2 regions of the Massilia pseudoviolaceinigra genome follow, and region 2 is predicted to be linked to the other one. Evidence: riboswitches for the same ligand, from Rfam matches in the RefSeq annotation. Region 2 holds a riboswitch; the other holds the start of a gene.
The links. A riboswitch is a leader RNA that binds a small molecule or an ion and turns the genes downstream of it on or off. The one in region 2 is predicted to bind cobalamin.

Region 1 (4,909 bases), on a different contig from region 2:
GTCGGGCAGGCGCGGTCCGGCCCGGGTCAGCAATTCGCCGTCCACGGTGAACAGGTTGCCTTTTTGCACCGCCAGCAGGGTTTTATACGGCGCCCAGATCGCCAAACCCTGTTCCGAGGCGTCGTACGGCGCGCTGCCGACGATCGCTTCCGGATTGGCCTGCAACACCGCCTCGATACCGACCGACGGCGCCTTGACCGCCAGCGCGGCGAAAATATTCTCGCCGCCGCACAGGCGAATCGCATCGCTGGCGACATGCTGGCCATTGAGGGTGTACAGCGGCTTTTCCCACACCTGGTAAAACACCTTGACCGGCGGCCGCTTGCCGTAGCGCGCCTCCAGCGCCGCGATGCGGGCGCGAAACGAGGCCGCTGCCGCCTGCGCCACCGTCCCGGTACCGAGCAGTTGGCCGAAACGCAGCATGCTGCCGGCCACCTGGTCCATCCGCGCCGGCTCGCTGTAGAACATCGGAATGCCGAGCTGGCGCAGCTGCTCCAGCTGGCGCGCCGTGTTCCCGCTCTGCCAGACCACCAGCAGGTCGGGTTTCAGCGCCAGCACGCGTTCCATGTCGATCTGGCTGTTGTCGCCGACCAGGGGGATGGCCCGGGCGGCCGGCGGATAGTCGCTGTAGCTCATCGCCCCGACGATGCGCGCGCCGCCACCGGCCGCGAACAGCAGCTCGGTGACGTGCGGCGCCATCGACACGATGCGCTGCGCCGGTGCGGCCAGCACCACGCGCCGGCCGGCGTCGTCCACCACCGTGATGGCGGCCCCGGCCAGGCCGGCCCACAGGGCCAGCGCGGCGAAGACGAGGCGCTTGCGCATCAGAAGTCGTAGCGCGCCGAGACCTTGACCTGGCGAGCGTCGCTCGGATAAATGCCGCTGTTGCAGCCGTACGCATTGCTGGTGTAGCGCTTGTCGGCCAGGTTCAGGCCCGCCACCGCGAATTCCCAGGCGCCGATCTGGAGCGCGTAACGGGCGTCGAAGGTGGTGCTTGATGCCATGCGCACGCCGCAGGTATTGGCGAAGTCGGCGCCGAAGCGCTGGCTGCCGGCCCATTGGGCGCCGATGCCGGCGCTGTGGCCATTGCCCGGCACCCAGGCCAGGCGCGCCGAGACCACGTTCTTCGGTACCAGCACCATTTCGCGCCCGGCGTTCGGGCCGTCGGTGAAGCGGGCCAGCACGTGCTGCCAGTTGCCGCTCACGCGCCAGTCGCGCGCGATGCGGGCGTGAACATCGAGCTCCACGCCTTTGCGCTCGGTCGGATCGAGGTTGGTGTTGGCGCCGTAGCCGCCGTTCACAGTCGGGTCGTAGAAAATCTCGTTGCGCAACTGATGGCGGAACACGCGCGCGTTCGCGCCCATGGCCGCATCGCCGTAAGCGAGGCCCAGTTCCAGGTCGCGCGAGGTTTGCGGCGCCAGCACGGCGGACGATGAACGGTAGCCATTCTCGTCGACGTTGGCCACGCGGTAGCTGCGCCCGGCCTTGGCGTACAGTTCTAGCATCGGCATGACATTAGCGCTGCCCTGCACTTCCCAGGCATTGAGGGTGGTCTTGCTGGCATACGGTGCGGCGAACGCGCGCTCGTCGGTGGCATCCTTCTCGAAGCGTTCGCGGCGCGCGCCCACGGCCATGCGGGCTTTGTGCGCGCCGCCGAACTTGAGTTCATCGCGCACGTACAGCGCCCGCGATTCTTGCGTGGCGTCGGCGTTCGAGTAGTCCGAATCGGTCACGCGCGACCACTTGACCAGGTCCACGCCAGCCACCAGCTCATTGAGCATGCCGCCCATTTGCGCAAGGTGGCGCAGGCGCGGCGAGAACTGGGTCTGGGCACTGTCGTAGGTCGACTTCGAGGCTGCGCGCACGCCCTCGAAGGTGTAGAAATAGGTGGAACGGACAGTGCGCTCGCGGCGCGACAGTTCGGCGGCCAGGTCGACGCTGCCGACGCGCTGCTCCACGAACGCGGTCAGGCGGTCAGAATCGAGCGAGCCCACGTCGTCGGGCGTGCTGGCCTGGCGCGGATTGTCGCGGAACTGCTGCATGCTCAGGGCGCCCGGCAGGTCCGATTCCTGGCGCGCGCGGTCGTAGCGCAGACCGGCGCGGCCGCCCTGGTATGCCCACTGGGCGCCGCCGCTGAAGGTATCGAGCTCGAAGCTGTTATGGTCGCGGTAATTGTCGGTGCGCTGGCTGCCGACCGAGGCGTCGAGGGCGAATCCGTTCCACGACTGGGCCACGGCGGCGCGCAGGTCGCGCAGGTTGAACTGACCGGTTTCGGCGCGCAGCATGCCGCGCCGGCCATTGGCCTCGGGGCGGCGCGTGACGATGTGGATCACGCCGCCGGTGGCGCCTTCGCCATACAGCACGCTGGCGCCGCCGCGGATGATTTCGATGCGCTCGACGGTCTCGATCGGGATCGACGACAGGGTCGCATTGCTCAATTCACTTTCGGACATGCGCACGCCGTCCAGCGTGACCACCATGTTCTGGCTGCTGTTGGTGCCGAAGCCGCGCAGGTCGAGGCTGAAATCGGGCGAGCCGTCCAGGCTCTGGCGGCCATACACGCCGCCGATCTGGCGGATGGCCTGGTTGACGTCGGCCGCGCCGGCGCGGCGGATGTCGTCGGCACTGATGACGGTCGCGCCGATCGGGGCCAGCGCCGGGTCGCTGGCAAAGCGGGCGCCGGTCACGGTCACGGCGGGCAGGGTCTGGGCCTGGGCTTGGCCATCGGCGGCCAGCGCGGCGCTGGACATGAAACACAGGGACAGGGCGGAAACCAGCGCGAGCGGCCTGGCGGAGAGCGCGCGGCGCGGCGATACTGCAGAAATCATGATGTCGTCTTCAGAAAATAGAGTCCTGGCCTGCGTCCCCGCAAGCCGGATTGCACGGACAGAGGCGCGCTGCGCGGCATCGTGTCCACCTGTTTTGGCCGGTATCCGGGCTCGCAAGGCGTCAGGAACGACGGCTTGCAGTACCGTTGCGGGGGCAGCACACTGCGTGTTTCCCGTTTAACTGCCGGCGTGAAGACGCGGGCGGGCACCAAAACTGCGCCATTATAATCGCAGTCGCCATCCGGACCGCGGCCCGGATGGCGTTGTGGCATGCTGTGCGGCTGGCCGGCTGCCCGCCAGTAAGGCCCACTACCAATCGAAGCGCCCGGCGGCGCAGGAGAATGCATGCAAGCGCGTACCCGAACCATGGCCCAGAGGGCGCTCCTGCTGGCGGCAGCTGCCATCGCCGGGGCCGAGCTGATGGCGCAGGCCGACATCACCATCACGCCGATTCCGGAGCCGATGACCGACGTCGGCATCGGCTTCGCCATGCCCTCGGCCAGCGCGGTGAGCCTGCCGAGCGCCCCGCACGCGTGGGGCGGGCCGCGCAGCGGCAGCGAAGCGACCCTGTCGGACCGCGTGGTCGACTACCGGATCGAAGCGACGCTCGACCCGATTGCGCACACCGTCGACGGCAAGCAGAAACTCACCTGGCGCAACCGCAGCAAGGAGACCGTGCGCAGCGTCTACCTGCACCTGTACATGAACGCCTTCAAAAACGCCGGCAGCACCTTCTTCACCGAGCAGCGCGCATCCGGCTACCACGCCACCATCGCCCCCGGCGAATGGGGCCATATCGCCCTGCGCAGCGTGACCCAGGGCGGCGCCAGGGTGGCTTGGTCGTTCGTCCATCCCGACAACGGCCCCGCCACCGACGAGACGGTGGTGCGCTTCGACCTGCCGGCGCCGGTGGCGCCAGGCGCGTCCACCAGCTTCGACATCGCTTTCCTGACCCAATTGCCGCGCGTGGTGGCCAGCACCGGCCACGTCGGCAGCTTTCACCTGGTGGGCCAGTGGTTCCCAAAGATCGGGGTGCTGGAGCTGCCGGGCGAACGCGGCGCCACCAGGGCGCGCTGGAACGTGCACGAATATCACCACGAGACCGAGTTCTACGCCGACTTCGGCCGCTTCGATGTCAAGCTCACCGCGCCCAAGGGCTACACCGTGGGCGCCACCGGCGAACTGCAGGGACCACCGGTGGAACAGGGCGGCATGCTGACCCACCACTACGTGCAGGGCGACGTCCACGATTTTGCCTGGACCGCCGACAATCGCACGGCGCCGCCCCTGCGCGGTACCTGGAGCGCGCCGGGCAGCGTGCAGGTTGCACTGTCGGTACTGTTCCCGCCCGACCGCGCGGCCAGCGCCGCGCCGGCGCTGAAAGCGGCCACCGAGGCGCTGGCCTATTATTCGGCAACACTCGGACCGTATCCGTACAGGACGCTGACCATCGTGATCCCGCCGCTGAACGCCGACAATGCCGGCGCCATGGAGTACCCGACCTTCATCACCGTCAATGGTTACGACAAGGTGGTGCCGCGCACGGCCGCCGCCTTCGACATTGATCTCGTCACGATCCACGAAGTCGGCCACAGTTACTTCCACGGCATCCTGGCGTCGAACGAGACTGAAGAACCGATGCTCGACGAAGGCTTGAACGAATTCTGGAACCATCGCATGCTGCGCGACACCGGCAAGGACGCGTATCTCGGACCGCCGCTGCTCGCGGCCCTGGGCATCGCGCCGGGGTTCAAGGGCTTCGACGTCGAGCGTTATGACACCGTGCCCGCCGAACCGGCGGAACCGCTCGGACAGAACGCCCACATGCGCAAGCAGGGCATTGGCCCGGTGTACGTACGCAGCGCCACCGTGCTGCGCGACCTGGAGGCACGCATCGGCAAGGAGGCGACCGGGCGCGCCTTCAAGGAATACTACCGGCGCTGGAAGTTTCGCCATCCGAGCATCGCCGATCTGCGCGAGACGCTGGCCGAGGTGAGCGGCCAGCGCGCCGCGGTCCACGCCGCGTTCGCGCAGCAGGTGTACGGCACGGCCAGCGTGGACGACCGCATTGCGCACTTCGC
Region 2 (4,909 bases):
TGGCGCACGGCATGCGCATCGTCGGCAACCTGGAAGGCAATGTGATCGGCTTCGGCGAAATGGGGATCGGGAACACCACCGCCGCCGCCGCGCTGATGCACAAGCTGACCGGCGTGCCGGTGCTTGACTGCGTCGGCGCCGGCACCGGTTTGTCGCCCGAGGGCGTGCTGCACAAGCAAAACGTGATCGAGGCGGCGGTCGCCCTGCATGGCGAAATGAGCGAGCCGCTCGACATCCTGGCCACCTTCGGCGGCTTCGAGATCGCCATGATCGTTGGCGCCATGCTCAAGGCGGCCGAACGGCGCATGGTGCTGCTGATCGACGGCTTCATCGTCAGCAGTGCGCTGCTGGTGGCGGCGCGCATGCAGCCGGCCATCCTCGACTACTGCGTATTTTCGCACTGCTCGGACGAAGCGGGCCACGCGCGCATGCTCGAACACCTCAAGGCCAAGCCGCTGCTCAACCTCGGCCTGCGCCTGGGCGAAGGCACCGGTTGCGCCCTGGCGCTGCCGCTGCTGCACGCGGCCGTCAACTTCCTCGGCGACATGGCCACCTTCCAGTCGGCGCGCGTCAGCGGCCAGTCGGCGTAAGTACGCACCATGGCCAGCATCGTCCACCAGTGCCGGCTGTTCTTCATCGCGCTGCAATTTTTCACCCGCGTGCCGATTCCGGGCTGGGTCGGATTCGACCCGTCCTGGCTGCACCATGCGTCGCGCTATTTTCCGCTGGTCGGCGTGGTGGTGGCGGCGGTGGCCGCGGCGGTGTATGCCGGCGCATCATTGCTATGGCCGGCCCCGGTGGCGGTGCTGCTGTCGACGGCGGCGGCGATCTACCTGACCGGCGCCTTCCACGAGGACGGCCTGGCCGACATGTGCGACGGCTTCGGCGGCGGCTTGAGCACCGAGCGGGTGCTGGAGATCATGAAGGATTCGCGCATCGGCACCTACGGTGCGGTCGGCATGGGGCTGACGGTGGCGCTCAAGTGCGCGCTGCTGTCGTTTCTGTCCGTACCCGCCGCGATCGCCGCCCTGTTCATCGCCCACCCTTTGTCGCGCCTGGCCGCGGTGAGCCTGATCTGGGAAATGGAATATGCGCGCGCCGATGGCAAGGCCAAGCCAATGGCCCAGCATATGAGCAACCGCGAATTCGGCATCGCTTGCGCCTGCGCCGGCGTGCCTGCACTGGCGCTGGCCACGGCCGGCATGCTGCCCTGGCTTGCGCTGCTCACCAGCGTGACCGGGGCCGCACTGGTGGCGTGGTGGCTGGGCGCCAAGTGCCTGCGCCGCATTGGCGCCTACACCGGCGACTGCCTGGGCGCGGTGCAGCAGGTGGCCGAAGTGGTCATCTACCTGGCGCTGCTGGCGTTTTTCCATCACGGCCTCTGGGGCTGAGAATGCGCCTGTACCTGGTGCGCCACCTGGCGCCGCAAGTAGCGTCCGGCGTGTGCTACGGGCGCACCGACCTCGCTGTCGATCCTGATTTGCAGGCGCAGGCCCTGCCTACCCTGCGCGCCACCCTGCCCGCCGGCGCGCCGGTATTTTCCAGCCCGCTGCGGCGCTGCGCCATGCTGGCCGCGGCAATCGGCGGCGCGGCGGTGCGGTATGACGCGCGCCTGGCCGAACTCGATTTCGGCGACTGGGAAATGCGCCGCTGGGACGACATCGACCGTGCCGGCGTCGACGCCTGGGCCGCCGACATGGCCCGCTACCGCCCCGGCGGCGGCGAAAGCGTGACCGACATGGCGCAGCGCGTGTCCGCGTTTTATGCCGACTGCATGCATGCGCAAGCGCCCTGCGCCATCGTCATCTGCCACGCCGGCACGATCCGCCTGCTGTCGGCGCGCGCACGCGGCCTGGCGCCCGAGACCATGGCGCTGGAGGCGGCGCAACGTCCCCACGCCATCGCCTACGGCGAGACCGTCATCATCGACTGTGTATAATTATCGGGTTTTGGTGCCCGCGCCCATGTCCATGAGCGCAGTTAAACTGGGAAACACGAAGCCTGCAACAGGCCAACGTGTGCTGCCCCCGCAACGGTAAGCAAATGTCGCTGACATGGCGACGAGCCGTCTCGAACGACCACTGTGCATTTGGCATGGGAAGGTGAGACGGCCGCATTTGCCAGCCCGGATACCGGCCAGGACAGGTGGGAACGTGCAGGATCTGCGCGTTCCTTTTCAATCTGGCCAACGGGGACGTCGGCCGGTTGCTCGCAATCGCACTCACTGAAGATTTGTCATGACCTTTCCTGTTGTACGCCACGCGGCCCTGACGTCGCTCGCGCTAGCTTTTACTTCCCCTTATGCCCTGGCCGACAGCGCCGCCGATACGGCCGTTGCCGCCGTCATCATCACCGCCACGCGCGCGCCGCAGCCGGCCAGCGACGTGCTGAGCGACCATGTGCTGATCAGCGCCACCGACATCGCGCGTTCCGGTGCGAGCAGCGTCGTCGAACTGCTGCAAAAGCAGCGCGGCATCGAGATCACGCGTAACGGCGGTCCGGGCGCCGCATCGCAAGTGTTCATCCGCGGCGGCGACGCCAAGCAGACCGTGGTGCTGGTCGACGGCGTGCGTATTGGCTCGTCCACGATCGGCATCGCCAACTGGGCCACCCTGCCGCTGGCGAACGTCGACCGCATCGAAATCGTCTACGGCCCGCTGGCCACCATGTACGGCGCCGACGCCATCGGCGGCGTGGTGCAGATTTTCACCCGGCGCGGCGCCGGAGCGCCAAACGTCACAGCCGCTGTTGAAGCGGGCAGCGACAAGGCGCGCTCGATGGCGTTCGGCGTGGCCGGCGCCAGCGAAGGCGAGAACAGCATCAGCTACGCGTTCGGTGTGTCGAAGGACAAGGATGACGGCTTCTCGGCCACCAAACCGGGCAACTTCTCCTACAACCAGGACAACGACGGCTATACGCGCGACAGCGCCACCGGCCAGCTGGGCATCGTGCTGGCCAAGGGCCACGAAGCGGGCCTGCTGTACCTGCACAGCCACCTCAAGTCGCAGTACGATGCGGGCGCAGGTCCCTTCGACGTGCGCAGCGTGCAGAACATGGACAACATCGCCGTGTACTCGAAACACGAGATCACGCGCAACTGGAAAGTCAGCCTGCAGGCATCCGAGGCCGACGACAAATCGGTCAACTTCACCAGTGCGACGAGCAGCAACCGCATCGACACGCGCCTGCACGCCTACAGCATGCAGAACGACATCGCCCTGGGCAGCGACCTGCTGCAGCTGGTTCTGGAACGCCGGGTGGAAGACGTGTTCGCCGACACCACGCGCGCCTTGAACACCAGCCGCGCGACCAATTCCGTGGCTGCGGCCTACTCGCTCAAGCGCGGCAACCATCTGGCCAGCGCCAGCGCGCGGCGCGACGACAGCACCCAGTACGGCAACAAGGTCACCGGCGGCGCCGGCTACGGCTACAAACTCACGCGCGCGCTGCGCGTGAACGCCAGCGCCGGCACCAGCTTTCGCGCACCGACCTTCAACGAACTGTATTACCCGGGTTACGGGGTCGACATCAACAAGCCCGAACAAGGCAAGAACGTCGAAGGCGGCGTGTATTACAACGATGGCACGCTTGAAGCCAGCGCGGTCTACTACCGCAACCGCCTGAAAGACCTCCTGGTCAACACCACCACATGTCCGGTCCAGCAGGATACGCATCCGTACGGCTGCGCCTACAACGTCAACCGCGCCACGTTAGAGGGCATCAGCCTCGGCGCGCGCACCCACGTGGGCGCCTTCGACATGAGCGGCTCGCTCGACCTGCAAGACCCGCGCGACGACACCACCGGCAAGAACCTGCAGCGGCGCGCCAAGCGCCACGCAAAGTTCGCCATCGAGTACACGGCGGGCGCGCTGGTTGCCGGTGCAGGCGTGCAGCTGTCCGGGAAGCGCTTCGACGACCTGGCCAACCGCAACACGCTGCCCGGCTACGGGCTGGTAAACCTGTTTGCCGAGTACCGCTTTGCACCCGACTGGTCGGCCGTGCTACGGTTGAACAACGTCGCCGACAAACAGTACGAACTGGCGCGCACTTACGCCACCACCGGCCGTCAGGTGTTTGCCGGCGTCCGTTACGGCAGTAAATAGGAATCGCATGCATCCGTTCTTTCGCAACATGCGCCACCGGGCCAGCGTCGTCATCACGGCGCTCTCCTTGCTGGCATTGGCAAGCCTGGTGGTCGCCGGGATGGTCGGCTCTGTGCCGGTCCCGCTGGCAGAGATGCCGGGCGCGCTGATGGCGCTTGCGAAAGGCGATACCTCGACCCTGGCCGCCACCCTGCTCGACCTGCGCCTGTCGCGCGCGCTGGTCGCGTTTGTGACCGGCGGCGCGCTCGCGCTGGCCGGCGTGATGATGCAAGCCTTGCTGCGTAATCCCCTGGCCGAGCCGTATGTGCTCGGTATCTCGGCCGGCGCCTCGGTCGGCGCGCTGGCCGCGCTGCTGTTCATGTGGGCCATGTGGATGGTCGACCTGGCCGCGTTCGTGGGCGCGGTGGCCGTCTCGATGCTGCTGTACCTGCTGGCGCGGCGCGACTTGCGCGGCAATGCGGCGGCCGAAGGCGGCTCGTCCCTGCTGCTGCTGACCGGCGCGATTCTGTCCACGTCCTGCATCGCGCTGGTAACCTTGATGCTCTCGATCGCGCCCGAAAGCCGCTTGCGCAGCATGATTTTCTGGATGATCGGCGACATCGCCGGCGCCCCTTTGCGCCCGCTGCCGTGGATCGTGCTGGCCGTGGGCCTGGCCTTCGCGCTACGCAGCGCCCGGTCGCTGAACGTCCTGGCGCTGCACGCGGAAGCCGCCGCCACCCTTGGGATTCCCGTCAGCGCGCTGCGCAAGGGCCTGTTTTTCTGTTCCGGCATGCTGACCGCCAGCGCCGTCACCAGCGCCGGCAGCA

Region 1: it holds a riboswitch for cobalamin, as region 2 does, so the genes downstream of both, RBA40_RS03795 (TonB-dependent receptor) here and RBA40_RS32285 (TonB-dependent receptor plug domain-containing protein) in region 2, are expected to answer to the same signal.

The regions. Positions count from the first base shown of each region.
Region 1 is NZ_JAVCWL010000003.1:42,725-47,633, reverse strand. Features, by position in the region: gene RBA40_RS03800 (cobalamin-binding protein) at 1-825, opposite strand, end outside; gene RBA40_RS03795 (TonB-dependent receptor) at 825-2,828, opposite strand; cobalamin riboswitch at 2,908-3,056, opposite strand; gene RBA40_RS03790 (M1 family metallopeptidase) at 3,174-4,909, shown strand, end outside.
Region 2 is NZ_JAVCWL010000057.1:12,915-17,823, reverse strand. Features, by position in the region: gene cobT (nicotinate-nucleotide--dimethylbenzimidazole phosphoribosyltransferase) at 1-590, shown strand, start outside; gene RBA40_RS32295 (adenosylcobinamide-GDP ribazoletransferase) at 600-1,391, shown strand; gene RBA40_RS32290 (histidine phosphatase family protein) at 1,394-1,939, shown strand; cobalamin riboswitch at 1,934-2,155, shown strand; gene RBA40_RS32285 (TonB-dependent receptor plug domain-containing protein) at 2,238-4,103, shown strand; gene RBA40_RS32280 (FecCD family ABC transporter permease) at 4,111-4,909, shown strand, end outside.